2 regions of the Mitsuaria sp. BK041 genome follow, and region 2 is predicted to be linked to the other one. Evidence: riboswitches for the same ligand, from Rfam matches in the RefSeq annotation. Region 2 holds a riboswitch; the other holds the start of a gene.
What was found. Region 2 has a riboswitch for S-adenosylhomocysteine ahead of metH (methionine synthase). Riboswitches for the same ligand answer to the same signal wherever they lie in the genome.
Positions count from the first base shown of each region.

Region 1: linked by a shared signal. The riboswitch ahead of ahcY (adenosylhomocysteinase) and the one ahead of metH (methionine synthase) in region 2 are both predicted to bind S-adenosylhomocysteine.

Region 1 is NZ_JACHYT010000002.1:923,773-926,974, reverse strand. It holds gene FHT38_RS19870 (TlyA family RNA methyltransferase) at 1-655, opposite strand, end outside; gene ahcY (adenosylhomocysteinase) at 689-2,122, opposite strand; S-adenosyl-L-homocysteine riboswitch at 2,225-2,323, opposite strand; gene FHT38_RS19860 (HAD family hydrolase) at 2,396-3,187, shown strand; gene FHT38_RS19855 (hypothetical protein) at 3,115-3,202, opposite strand, start outside.
Region 2 is NZ_JACHYT010000002.1:1,212,420-1,215,621, reverse strand. It holds gene FHT38_RS21210 (HD-GYP domain-containing protein) at 1-1,125, opposite strand, end outside; S-adenosyl-L-homocysteine riboswitch at 1,347-1,451, shown strand; gene metH (methionine synthase) at 1,602-3,202, shown strand, end outside.

The DNA of each region.
Region 1 (3,202 bases), 290 kb from region 2:
CGACGAGGTCGCGCTTCTCGGCGGCGGCCACGGCCTGTTCCTTGACCACGGCGTACTGCGACTTGTCCTTGACGATGCCGTTCTTGTTCAAGGCCTTGGGGCCGAGCTCGAACTGCGGCTTGATCAGCAGCAGCGCCTGGCCTTGCGGCTTGAGCCAGCCGGCCACGTGCTTGATCGTGCCGATCATCGAGATGAAGCTCAGGTCGCCCACGACGAGGTCGAAAGGCTCGGCGGGCACATAGTCCTTCACGTGCATGCCTTCGAGGGCCGTCACGCGCGGGTCGGCCTTCAAGGTCTCGTGCAGCTGGCCGTGGCCGACGTCGATGCCGGTCACGTGCGCCGCGCCGGCCTTGAGCAGCACGTCGGTGAAGCCGCCCGCGCTCTGGCCCATGTCCAGGGCCGAGAAGCCGGTCACCGACACGCCGACCTTGGCCAGCGCACCCTCGAGCTTGAGCCCGCCGCGCGAGACGTAACGCAGTTCGGCGTCGTTCGTCACGCGCATGGGGGTGGTCTCGGGCAGGTCCTCGCCGCACTTGCGCACGACGGTCCAGCCCTTGGGGCCTTCCCACTCGACCGCGCGTGCGTCGATCAGCCGCTGGGCAGCCGAGCGCGTGGGCGCCAGGCCAAGGGAAAGAAGCCGCTGATCAGCACGCATGGTCGGGTCTCGGTTCAGTCGACGGTCAGTCGATCAATAGCGGTAGGTGTCGGGCTTGTAGGGGCCGGACTTGGACACGCCGATGTAGGCGGCCTGCTCGTCGGTCAGCTCGCTCAGCTGCGCGTTCAGCGTCTTGAGTTGCAGGCGCGCGACGTGCTCGTCCAGGTGCTTGGGCAGCACGTAGACCTGGCCCACGGCATACGCGTCCTTGTGCGCGAACAGCTCGATCTGCGCGATGGTCTGGTTGGCGAAGCTCGACGACATCACGTAGCTCGGGTGGCCGGTGCCGCAGCCCAGGTTCACGAGGCGGCCCTTGGCCAGCAGGATGATGCGCTTGCCGTCCGGGAAGATCACGTGGTCCACCTGCGGCTTGATCTCTTCCCACTCGTACTTCTCGAGCGAAGCGACGTCGATCTCGTTGTCGAAGTGGCCGATGTTGCAGACGATCGCGTTGTGCTTCATCGCGGCCATGTGCTCGTGGCGGATCACGTTCTTGTTGCCGGTCGTGGTCACGAAGATGTCGGCCTTGTCGGCGGCGTATTCCATCGTCACGACGCGGAAGCCCTCCATCGCGGCCTGCAGCGCGCAGATCGGATCGATCTCGGTGACCCAGACCTGGGCCGACAGCGCGCGCATCGCCTGCGCCGAGCCCTTGCCCACGTCGCCGTAGCCGGCGATCACGGCGATCTTGCCGGCGACCATGACGTCGGTGGCGCGCTTGATGCCGTCCACCAGCGACTCGCGGCAGCCGTAGAGGTTGTCGAACTTGCTCTTGGTGACCGAGTCGTTGACGTTGATCGCGCGGAACAGCAGCGTGCCCTTGGCCGACATCTCCTTCAGGCGATGCACGCCGGTGGTCGTTTCCTCGGTCACGCCGATGATCTCGGCGCTCTTGCGGGTGTACCAGGTCGCGTCTTCGGCGATCTTCTTCCTGATCGCGGCGAACAGGATGCGCTCTTCCTCGCTACCCGGATTGGCCAGGACCGACAGGTCCTTCTCGGCCTTCTGGCCCAGGTGCATCAGCAGCGTCGCGTCGCCGCCGTCGTCCAGGATCATGTTGGGGCCTTCGCCCGCCTGGCCCTTGGCGCCGAACTCGAAGATGCGGTGGGTGTAGTCCCAGTAGTCTTCCAGCGTCTCGCCCTTGTAGGCGAAGACGGGGGTGCCGACGGCGACCAGCGCGGCGGCGGCGTGGTCCTGCGTCGAGAAGATGTTGCACGAGGCCCAGCGGACTTCGGCGCCCAGCGCCTGCAGCGTCTCGACCAGCACGGCGGTCTGGATCGTCATGTGCAGCGAGCCGGTGATGCGCGCGCCCTTGAGCGGCTGGGCCGCGGCGTATTCCTCACGGATCGCCATCAGCGCGGGCATCTCGCTCTCGGCGATCTTGATCTCCTTGCGGCCCCAGTCGGCCAGCGACAGGTCTTTGATCAGGTACTGGTCTTGGGCCAGCGGCTTCAGTTGGGCGTTCATGCGGACTCCTGCGAGGAAGGGCCGTCGACGCCAGCGATCAGGACATGGGGAGAAGTGGGGAGGGCACTTGCCGCTCGGTCCTCACCCGGCCTGCGAAGGGTCGACGGGTGAGCGCGGTTGCCATGGCCGCGGGCACGTCGCCGCGCGGCGGTTCCGAGCCTGGCCTCGATGGGATGGGAGGTCGCAACGCTCCTCGGAACAGGGCGCGATTGTAGACATGTTCCGTTCGACGGCTCGATGACAGCGTCACGGTCGGGGCCACAATCGCCCCCCATGCGAACGATCCCCCCGCTCAGCGACTGTCCCCGCGCGGCCTGGCTCCCCCTGCGCGGGGTGCTGACCGACATCGACGACACCCTGACGGCCGAGGGCGACATCGCCCCCGCCGCGCTGGCGGCCCTGCATCGGCTGCAGGGCGCCGGCGTCCCCGTCATCGCGATCACCGGCCGGCCCGCGGGCTGGAGCGCGCCCTTCGCGTTGGACTGGCCCTTGCGGGGGATCGTGGCGGAGAACGGCGGGGTGCTGCTGCACCGGGAGAACGACGCGCTGGTCACCGAGTTCGCCCAGGACGACGCGACGCGACGGGAGAACTTCGCGCGTCTGCAGGCCTGCGCGGGGGCGATCGTGGCGACGGTGCCGGGCGCCCAGCTGGCGCGCGACAGCGCGGGGCGGCTGACCGACATCGCGGTCGACCACAGCGAATTCACGCGGCTGGACGACGACGCGATCGCCGCCGTCTGCGACCTGATGCGCGCCCATGGGCTGGTGGCGACGGTGAGCTCGATCCACGTCAACGGCTGGATCGGGGAACACAGCAAGTGGACCGCCGCGCAGTGGGCGGTGAGGCGGCTGACCGGGCGAGCGTTCGATCCGCGGGAGTGGGTCTATGTCGGCGACTCGACGAATGACCAGCTGATGTTCGAGCGGGTGCCCCTGTCGGTGGGGGTGGCCAACATCGCGCGTTTCCTGCCGATGCTGGATCACCCGCCGGCCTACGTCACCGCCAGCGAGCGCGGCGACGGTTTCGCGGAAGTGGCCCGCGCCTTGCTGGCCGCAGCCGCCTGAGGGCGGGCCGGCGCG
Region 2 (3,202 bases):
CGGCAAGCGCGTGTCGCGCAGCACCGGCACGGTCAGCGGCGAGCCGCTGCGGCCGATCAGCGCCGCCACCAGCGGTTCGCTCGCGCTGTGCCCGCGCTTGAGCACCATGCCCTCCTCGCCATTGGCCAGCCGGACCAGCGAGCCCGGCGGATAGAGGCCGATCGCCTTGATCAGCGCGGCGCCCGCCTCGTCGGGCTGCTGCAGCTCGTCCAGGTAGACCGCCCGCGCGGCCTGCGCCGCCGACAGCGCCCGGCGGTTGCGTCGCGGGCTCAATCGCGCGCCATAGACGTCGATGCGGCGCAGCAGGCGCGCCATCAGCTCCCCGTCCGCGCGGCCGGCCAGCGGGCCCGGCCCGGCGTCGTGATGCAGGCGGACCGCGGCCAGCCAGCCCTCGTCGTCGACCCCGATCCCTTGCAGCGTGGCCGCCGCGCGGTCGCCATGGCCGGCCAGCTGCTCGCGCTGCGCCTGGGCCAGCGCCTCGGGCCGCAGCGCATGCTGGTCCTGCTGGGCGGCGCTGTCCAGGTTCATCGTCAGCGCCGCCAGGCCCAGCGTGCGCCGGCGGCCCTCGCTCCAGCCGAGCTGGCGGGTCGTCATCTCCGCCAGCACCAGCGACAGCAGCGCATGCCGCGCGCTGTACTGCAGCGGCTCCTGGCCCGCGTCGTGCACCAGCATCGCCAGCGAGGCATCGGGCTGCTGCGTCAGACGCGACAGCACCGTGTCCAGCAGCTGCGCCAGGCGCAGGAGGAAGTCCGGCCGATGCGGATCGCGCAGCACCTGCTGCGCATGCCATTGCAGGTCGGCCCAGATGGCGGTGTGCGCCGGCCCCGTCGCCGTCGGCAGTGGCATGGGGCGCGTGGGCTTGTACTCGGCCTTGGCATTGGCCAGCGCGGACAGCGAGGCCCCCTGCAGCATCATCGTGTCGAGCTTGTGGGCGAGGGCGCGCTGGTACTCCCGCGTCTCGTGCGCCTGGACCCAGGGCCCGCGCGCCAGCAGCTCGCGCACCTGCGGCGTGTCGGGCAGCGGATGCCCGGCCGCGAACAGCAGGTGCCCCGCCGCGTCGCGCAGCGAGAACGTCAGCACCTGTCCCACGCGCAGGCTGTTTGAAGGAAGTTGGACCAGATCCACGTGGCCTTCCCGGCGACCGGACGTCGCCTCCTCGTTGTTGTCGTTGTCGGATGTCGCCGTGCCTGCGCCGGTTCCCTCCACCGCGGCACGCTGCGGGCGAGCATAGGTCCGCGCGAGGCTTCGGCAGGCATTCCGGCACGAACAAAGCAGGGCCGGACCGGTAGAATGCACGCCGTTTCCGCTGCCAGCAATGCCGCATTCGCGGCATCGGGGCGGCGGTGGTTTCCGAGGAGCGTTGCGACAGGTCCCGTCATCCGGGCGCCCGCCAGGCTCGGAACGGCGCGGTCGGACCCCGGGACCCCGCTGAACAACGACGCTCACCGTCCCGCCCCGCGCGGGGTTGCGGTGAGTTGCGCGGCCCCGTCTCGATCCAGCTTCCTCCAGCCTCGAAGAGCGCCGCCGCCATGTCCGCCCTCCCTCCCGCTTCCGACGCTTCCGACGCCAGCACCGCTCCGGGCCGCGCCGCCGTCCCCCCGATGAAGCTCTCCGGCCTGGAGCCGGTGGCCATCGGCGCCGGCACGCTGTTCGTCAACGTCGGCGAACGCACCAACGTCACCGGCTCCAAGGCCTTCGCGCGGATGATCCTGAATGGCGATTTCGAGCAGGCGCTGAGCGTCGCCCGCCAGCAGGTCGAGAACGGCGCCCAGGTCATCGACATCAACATGGACGAGGCCATGCTCGACAGCAAGGCCGCGATGGTGCGCTTCCTCAACCTGATCGCCTCCGAGCCCGAGATCGCGCGCGTGCCGATCATGATCGACTCGTCCAAGTGGGAGGTGATCGAGGCCGGGCTCAAGTGCATCCAGGGCAAGGGCATCGTCAACTCGATCTCGCTGAAGGAGGGCGAGACCGAGTTCCGCCGCCAGGCCAAGCTGATCCGCCGCTATGGCGCGGCCACCGTGGTGATGGCCTTCGACGAGACCGGCCAGGCCGATACCTACGAACGCAAGATCCAGATCTGCGAGCGCGCCTACCGGCTGCTGGTCGACGAGATCGGCTTCCCGCCCGAGGACATCATCTTCGACCCCAACATCTTCGCGATCGCCACCGGCATCGAGGAGCACAACAACTACGCGGTCGACTTCATCGAGGCCACGCGCTGGATCAAGGCGAACCTGCCCGGAGCGAAGGTCAGCGGCGGCGTGTCCAACGTGTCCTTCAGCTTCCGCGGCAACGAGCCGGTGCGCGAGGCCATCCACACGGTCTTCCTGTACCACGCGATCCAGGCGGGGATGGACATGGGCATCGTCAACGCCGGCATGGTCGGCGTCTACGACGAGATCCCCGCCGACCTGCGCGAGCGCGTCGAGGACGTGGTGCTGAACCGCCGCGAGGACGCGACCGAGCGGCTGCTCGAGGTGGCCGAGTCGGTCAAGGGCGCGGCCAAGGACGACAGCGCCAAGCTGGCCTGGCGCGCGGGCGACGTCGACGCGCGGCTGTCGCATGCGCTGATCCACGGCATCACCGATTTCATCGTCGAGGACACCGAGGAAGCCTGGCAGGGCATCCGCGCCAAGGGCGGCCGGCCGCTGCACGTGATCGAGGGCCCGCTGATGGCCGGCATGAATGTGGTCGGCGACCTGTTCGGCGCGGGCAAGATGTTCCTGCCGCAGGTGGTCAAGAGCGCGCGGGTGATGAAGTCCGCGGTGGCCCACCTGGTGCCCTACATCGAGGAGGAGAAGCGCCAGCTCGCCGCCGCCGGCGCCGACGTCCGGTCCAAGGGCAAGATCGTTATTGCCACGGTGAAGGGCGACGTGCACGACATCGGCAAGAACATCGTCACCGTGGTCCTGCAGTGCAACAACTTCGAGGTCGTGAACATGGGCGTGATGGTCCCGTGCCAGGACATCCTCGCCAAGGCCAAGGTCGAAGGCGCCGACATCATCGGGCTCTCCGGCCTGATCACGCCCAGCCTGGAGGAGATGCAGCACGTCGCCGCGGAGATGCAGCGCGACGACTACTTCCGCGTGAAGAAGATCCCGCTGCTGATTGGCGGCGCCACGACCAGCCGCGTGCACACGGCGGTCAAGATCTCGCCGCATTACGAAGGGCCGGTGGTCTACGTGCCCGACGCGTC